One region of the Synechocystis sp. PCC 6714 genome, then DNA from elsewhere that is predicted to be linked to it. Evidence: predicted binding sites of a transcription regulator. Region 1 holds the regulator's gene; the other holds the start of a gene.

Region 1 (3,842 bases):
GGACGGCGAACTATTGCATACCCTGAGAAGTGACCCCCTACCCATCGACCAAATTGCCATTAGCCCCGACAGCCAATGGATTGCCACCGCCGCCAGTGATGGCATGGTTAGACTATGGGATCAACGGGGCAACCTGCGGGGAGAATTTACCAGTGCCTCCAGTTCATTATTGGGACTAGGCTTTAACGAGGAAGGGCAATGGTTGCTTGCAGTGGGCCAGAACGGTGACCTCCAAAGTTGGCCCGTCACCCCAGAAAAAGAACGCCTCCGACAACTGGTGGAACAGGGCTGTAACTGGTTAAAAGACTACTTAGCCACGGAAAGTCAGCCAGACCAATCATATTCCCCTGAATTCTGCCATGGTGACTGGTAACTATTGGCTTCAGTCCACTGCTTATCTGGAATTGGCAAGGTGAAATGGTACTATTTCTGTCCTATTCCAAAGGCCTTTGTCCCTGAACAGGCCCGGGTATTTAAGAAGGCATCAGGCTATTTTGTAATGATCACTCCGCTCCGCGTTCCCCGTTGCTGTTTTTCCATTGTTCCGTCCTCGGGATAGGGGATAATTTAGACGAGAACATTAGGGAGCTTGACCATGCAGAAAGCCGATGAATTTGCCATTCACCTATTTTTGACCAATGGTCATCGGGAGGAGGTGCGCTTCATGACTATTCAGGATTTTCAAAAATGGTACAGCAATGAAGTTGTGCCCAGACATGACTCCCAGGAATTTATCAATGTGCCGATTAAAAATGTCCAGGGTGAGTATATGGTGGTGCGGCCCTCGGCCATTGTGGCCATCCGAGTGGAGCCAATTTTCTTTGGCAGTGTGGAGCGTATGTAGTCAATTGTGTATAATCTCGATACAGAATGGGGTTTTGCACTTCCCTTGATGCCCCCATTACCGTGAGTGTCAATGGACCAGTCCCTAACCCAAGATCGCCCTCTAGCGGCAGTTTTCCGACGCTTAGGCAATGAGTTGATGCCCCCGGTGGTGGAAACTTTTGAGCGCAGTAAAACAATTTTTTTCCCCGGCGATCCGGCGGAGCGGGTTTATTTTTTGCTCAAGGGGGCGGTGAAGTTATCTCGAGTTTACGAGGCCGGTGAGGAAATTACCGTCGCTCTGTTGAGGGAGAACAGTGTTTTTGGGGTACTATCCTTAGTGACAGGGCAACGTTCCGACCGTTTTTACCATGCGGTGGCGTTCACTCCGGTGGAGTTACTTTCTGCTCCTATTGAACAGGTGGAACAGGCCCTTAAGGAGCATCCTGACCTGTCATTGCTGATGTTGCAAGGGCTTTCTTCCCGCATTTTGCAGACGGAAATGATGATTGAAACCCTAGCTCACCGAGATATGGGTTCTCGTTTAGTTAGCTTTTTGTTAATCCTCTGTCGGGATTTTGGCGTACCGGCTCCAGACGGCATTCGCATTGACCTCAAGTTGTCTCACCAGGCGATCGCCGAAGCCATTGGTTCTACGAGGGTGACGGTGACCCGCTTGTTGGGGGACTTGCGGGAAGGCAATATGATCTCCATCACAAAAAAGAAAATTACTGTGCATAATCCCGTTGCTCTCAGTCAACAGTTTACCTAGCCCATCCCTATGACCAGTGCTTATATTCTGGTTCTTTCTGTCCTAATTTTGGGCGGTATCATTGCTGCGTTGGGGGATCATTTAGGCAGTAAGGTGGGCAAAGCTCGCCTGCGCTTATTTAAACTCCGCCCCCGACAAACAGCGGTGGTGCTGACGGTGATCACTGGCACTCTAATTTCTGCTTCCACCTTGGGTATTCTCTTCACTTTCAGCAAGTCCCTACGGGAGGGAGTATTTCAACTGGACGACATTCTTGGTCAGCTGAGGGTGGCCAAGGCAGAATTGGAGGAAGCGAGTCGGGCAAAGGAAGAAATTGAGTCGGAACTGAGTGCGGTGCGCCAAGAACAGCAGTTGGTACAGGAACGGAGTCGGGAGTTGGACCGGAACTATAACCAAGCGTTGCAACTATTGCGGCGGGTGTCCCAGCAGTCCCGCAATCTGCGTCGAGAAGTGGCTAATCTTTCCACGGAGAGGGCAGAGTTAAATGAGCAAAAGGACAACCTGTTGGCCGAGGCTGCGGAACTACAGAGCCAGGTCAAACTGAGGGATCAGGAGTTGTCGAAGCGCCAGGAACGCATTGCCCAACAAGAACAAGTCCTCACCCGCCAACAGAAGCAGGTGCGCTCATTGGAGCAACGTTTTGCCTCCTTAGAAGCCCAACGCCAACAGCTACAGGCGGAAATTAATCAACGGGACGCCAAAATTGATCAACTCGACCAGGCGATCGCCGCTAAAGACAATGATATCCAAGTGCGGGAAGACAAGTTGCAGGGGCTAGAAACGGAGCTGAGTTTTTTGCAAAGGGAGGTAGAGGAGCTAGAACGTTACTACCAAGATTATCAGGAGTTGCGGGGGCAACAAATCGCCATTTTGCGGGGCCAATTATTGGCCTTTGGGGCTCTAAAGGTGGTAAATACGGAGGCCATCAGTGGAGCAGTAGATCAACTATTACGCCAAGCTAATCGCACTGCCCTACAACTAGTCAAAACCCCCAATATGCCAGTGCCCGATGAGCCCATTGTCCGGGTAACCACAGCCCAGGTGGATAACATCAGAAGTCAGCTCCAGCCAGGGCAAGAGTACGTGATCCGGGTTTTATCGGCGGGCAACTATGTGCAGGAGGAAAGGGAAATTCGTGTCTTTTTTGATGTTGTGCCCAACCGTCAAGTTTTCCGAGAGTCAGAAACCATTGCTACTATTTCCCTAGAATCTTCTGATTTTAGCGAAGCTGATGTGCAAAAACGAATTGATTATCTGTTGGCGGCGGCCCAATTCCGGGCTCGGCGGGAGGGAATCCTTGGTCCTATCCAGGTGGAGGATGGTCGCATTAAAACTTTGATCGACTTCATTGAACAACTCCAGCGCCAGTCCGATAATCCCCCCAATGAAGTGCGGGCGATCGCCGCAGAGAACACTTCCGTGGTGGGACCTCTCAAAATCAGAATTATTGCCCTGCGGGGAAGTCAGGTGGTTTTTGAAAACTGATAACCACTTTGCCCAATCAACCCACTAACCAACGATGCCCACGGTCAACCGCATCAACGGATTGGCTGGCCTGGGGGGGCTGACTACCATGACTACCAGAGGGTGTTTTTGGGATCAATCTGCCGGTCGTCCATGGAGGGCGTTCTGACGGGGGGAGGCAGAGGTGGTAATGGTACAGATCGCCGTTCATTAATGGTGGAAGGAGGCGGAGTTTGGGCAGTGGTCAATTTTAAAAAAGCTTGCCTTAATAAGGGCAAACAATTTTCCCAGGTGACCTCCTTATTCACCGGCTCCAAGAGACGGTAACGCTTGAGTAATTCTTGAATTTGTCCCAGGGTATTTTCCGCCCCTCGATAGTTCACCTCAATTTCCGAAACGATGGGTTCTGAACTGCGTAAAGGATCCCTCTCCACTGCGGCGATCGCCCGACGAACAGCGGAAGTTAGCTCACTGCGATATTGGCGGGCTGCCACCCGTCGTTGCTCTTCCACCCCCTTAACACTGGAAGCATAGAGGGGAGGCAAACGGTTGAGGGCATAGGTGGCCACCTCCGTCAGATTGAGATAATTTCTCAGGTTTTTGGGGTAGAAACGGAGTTGCTTATCAATCTCCTCATAGACCAACGTTTCCATCACATTGACATGAACGCCGGAACTGACTGGGGCGGGAGACTCGGAAGCGAGAAAATCCATGGCAGAGAGTTGGGACAGTGACGACTAGGGGAAGAAAAATATCACAGGGTAGCAGGTTCCAAAAAGTAAGG
Region 2 (3,842 bases), on a different replicon from region 1:
TGCTTAATGATTGTGCCGACCCTCTGATACAGGGCAAACATAAAATCACTGTCCGGCGCGGGGTGATTGGCTAAAGGTGTTTCGGAAATGGGTACGAAGGGAACAACAAAAGGGTAAACACCCATATTGACCAGCTTTTCCGAGGCTTCTACTAAGGTTTCAAAGCTATCTCCTAGTCCTGCTAAGAGATAGGTGCTGACCTGTCCCCAACCGAAAACTTTAACGGCGGCTTCATAAGCTTCGTAATAATAGGAAACTGGAACCTCGGCTTTTCCGGGCATAATTTTGGCACGAACATCTGGATCAACCGCTTCGAGATGCATTCCCAAACTATCGACACCAGCGGCTTTCATGCGCTCGAACCAAATAAAATCATCGGGGGGTTCACACTGGGCCTGAATGGGAATATTGACCCGCGCTTTAATGGCTGCTGCACATTTTGTCAGGTAGGCTGCACCACGATCGCCGGAATTGGGCGTCCCCGTTGTCATGATCACCTGTTCGATACCGTCTAACCGGACTGCGGCTTCTGTGACCTCGGCTAACTGTTCCGGTAATTTACGGGTGATCGTGCGACCTGCATCAAGGGATTTTTCTATGGCGCAAAATTGACAAACCGTGGACTCGTCGCGATAACGTATACAGGTTTGCTGAACCGTCGTCGCTAAAACGTTGTTGCTGTGCAGTAGCGCAATGTGCGAATAGGGAATACCATCTGCCGTCTTCAAATCATAGAATTTGGGTTGATGGGGCAGGGCGATCGCCGCAATTTCTTTGTCCCCTTTGCTCAAAACCGTCTTTGGGGGCATGGATGCAAGGTTGATACTGTAGGGTGATGCCGCAGCGGTGGAAGTATAGATTGGCACCATCACCGTCGTCCCATCCACCGTCACTGCCCGATGATCTGAAGGCCCTGCACCGCCTTTACGCCCAAGATCTTTGGCGTTTGGATCGACCAGTCGCAACCCTTTGGATTGCAGTTCTGTGATGAGACGTTGCTTATTCATGTCGCTGGGATAATCCTTAAATTTTTGTACTTAATGGCTAAAAATCGGATTGTGGGGCAATGCCTCGATGGTTTCCGGTAGCTCTGGATCCCTTACTGCCGCAATAGCATTTGGCGTAACCGGGTTGGCTTCTAGGGTTGACCAAGGCTGATTGTTGAGGGTTAGTTGTAATAGATCAGGTCGGGCATAATGTCCCACCGAATCCATCATGCGTTTGCGTTTAGTGATGAGCGAAAAATCTAAATCGGCGATCGCCAACCCTTCTCCCTCAGCAATTGGTTCACAGAGATGTTTCCCTTCGGGGCTAATAATTGCCGTATAACAACCACCACTTAAGGCTTGATGCATTTTTTCGTCGGTGGTAATTTGTAACTTTTGCTCCGCTGTCAACCAACCCGTTGCATTAATCACAAAACAACCGGATTCCAAAGCATGATGCCGCATGGTCACTTCCATTTGATCCGCGAAAATCTGACCCACCATCGAGCCGGGGAATTGCCCACAGTGGATTTGTTCATGTTGCGCCATGAGCGCATAACGGGCTAGGGGATTGTAATGTTCCCAACATGCCAAGGCTCCCAAGCGTCCAACCGTAGTATCTACCGTTCTCAGACCTGCACCATCCCCTTGCCCCCAAACCATCCGTTCATGGTAGGTCGGCGTGATTTTGCGACGTTTTAGCACCAGCGCACCATCTGCATCAAAAATTAGTTGTGTGTTGTACAGCGAGCCTTCTTCGCGCTCATTAACCCCTAACACCACGACCATTCCATGGGTTTTAGCGGCTTGGGCGATCGCCTGGGTGACTTTCCCCGGCACAGTAACAGCTTCTTGATAAAGCTTTAGATGACTTTTCCCCATTAAAACCGGCGGTTCGATAAAGGAAAAATAAGGGTAATAGGGCACAAAAGTTTCAGGAAAAATAATTAGTTCTACCCCTTCTTTTGCGGCATTAGCCATCGCATCCAGAACTTTTTCCATAGTTCCTTGTTGACTAAAAAGAACAGGACTAATCTGTGCCGCTGCCGCCCGAATATTTTTTGTATAATTCAGCATGATTTTTCCCAGCACAACGACTGGAATAGTTTCAGAAATAAAAAATGATTTGAAAACAAGTGATTGATATGTCAGACCTAAAAAATCAAAAACAAAATTTTCAAATCATCCCTCCCATCAATAATTGACCAAACATTTAATCAAGTAGGTTTTTACATTGTCCAAGTATCAAGAATAAACGCACCATCCTTACGGTGCATCAAGATTAAATCCATCACGTCTAGGGGATTGATCGGACGAATACCGGGGATTAGAGAAGGCTCGCCATGGCCATAAAGTGCTTGCAGTGCAAAGCGACAAGCATAAACCTTACCACCTGTTTCCATGATTTTTACAATACGTTCATTCATCGTCAGGTGACCCGGAAAACCTTCATCCCCAAGCTTAGGAAAACCCCTTTGTACACCGAGGGTAACACCGGGACCATAGAGCAAAACAGACGTTTCAAAGCCTTTTTTGATTAAGCGGCTAGCTTGCATTAAATTTACTAAGCCAATGGAGCCTTCAAACGCCACTGTATGAAAAGTAATGAGTGCTTTTTCACCGGGTTCAGCTTGGACATCAGGAAAAACTTTTTCCTCGTAATCTACTAAGAAATCACCTGTTTGGTGAGCTGGCTTAGTTACCTCTGGCATGGTTGTAGTTCCTTAAATTCAAATTCTGATTTGACTTGAGATTAGTCACGTATCAATGTAGAAGCGAAGTTTCCTTATTCTTGTATCATTTGTCACAAAAGATTAGTTTTAATTGAAAGTCATAGGTTTAACCATTCTTGATTTTTTATATGAAGATGATCTTTTTCTAATAATCCTAGCCAGAAAAAATGCTTCTTATCTAGATACAGTAAGAGTTTTAAGACTTAGAATCTTCCTGGAAATGGGTTTGTGTTCAGTATGTCTGCCCAAGATTTAGATGATTAGACACCTATCTAAATCAACAGGTCTGTCTCTGTAAAGCCTATAAATGCAAGACTATTTCGATGTTTCCTGTTAATAGAATTAGAAATCATTAGTTTGTAGCCAAATATACAAGTGGTAAAAATTTCCAGGCTTACAGTTGATGATTATCAAGAAAGATAGAGTTCAATGCAGGTAGATAATATGAAAAAAAATCACTATTCCGTCATTATTGTTGGTGGAGGACAGGCGGGCTTAGCGATTAGTTATCTCCTAAAACAAGAAAGTATTGACCACATTATTTTCGAGAAAAATCAAATTGGCTATGCTTGGCGTAATCAACGTTGGGATTCTTTTTGTTTAGTTACGCCCAATTGGCAATGTCGGTTACCCGGTTTTCCCTATGCAGGGGGTGATGATCAGGGTTTTATGGTGAAGGACGAAATTGTCCAATATCTTGAGGATTATGCGGCATCTTTCCGAGCTCCTATCCTTGAGGGGGTAGGGGTTTCTAAGCTTAGTCAACGGGCTGATGCTTTTGAGGTGATTACCAGCCAAGGAACTTACACCGCCGATCAAGTGGTGGTTGCCACTGGGGGCTACCATACACCAAAAATTGCGGCGATCGCCAAAAAACTACCTCCCCATATTGTCCAGTTACATTCGGTAGACTACAAAAATCCAGAAACCTTGCCAGATAACGTTTTATTAATTGGCACAGGTCAATCGGGCTGTCAAATTGCTGAAGACTTACACTTAGCGGGCAAAACCGTCCACCTTGCCACCGGCAGCGCACCCCGTTCACCCCGCCGCTACCGAGGGAGAGATGTGGTCGAGTGGTTAGAGTTGATGGGCTATTATGATCTACCCATTGATGAGCATC

The links. The regulator NtcA, encoded in region 1, controls nitrogen genes in cyanobacteria. The targets are predictions, from matches to a motif close to GTANCNNNNGNTAC.
Region 2: D082_RS16995 (MSMEG_0572/Sll0783 family nitrogen starvation response protein) is a predicted target of NtcA. The motif match lies at 2,781-2,794, and genes of this name have one in related genera.

Annotation. Positions count from the first base shown of each region.
Region 1 is NZ_CP007542.1:1,363,927-1,367,768, forward strand. It holds gene D082_RS06135 (AAA-like domain-containing protein) at 1-373, shown strand, start outside; gene D082_RS06140 (hypothetical protein) at 596-844, shown strand; gene ntcA (global nitrogen regulator NtcA) at 917-1,594, shown strand; gene D082_RS06150 (DUF3084 domain-containing protein) at 1,604-3,079, shown strand; gene D082_RS06155 (late competence development ComFB family protein) at 3,172-3,771, opposite strand.
Region 2 is NZ_CP007544.1:87,854-91,695, forward strand. It holds gene D082_RS16985 (MSMEG_0568 family radical SAM protein) at 1-1,007, opposite strand, end outside; gene D082_RS16990 (Nit6803 family nitrilase) at 1,038-2,063, opposite strand; gene D082_RS16995 (MSMEG_0572/Sll0783 family nitrogen starvation response protein) at 2,216-2,698, opposite strand; gene D082_RS17000 (MSMEG_0569 family flavin-dependent oxidoreductase) at 3,164-3,842, shown strand, end outside.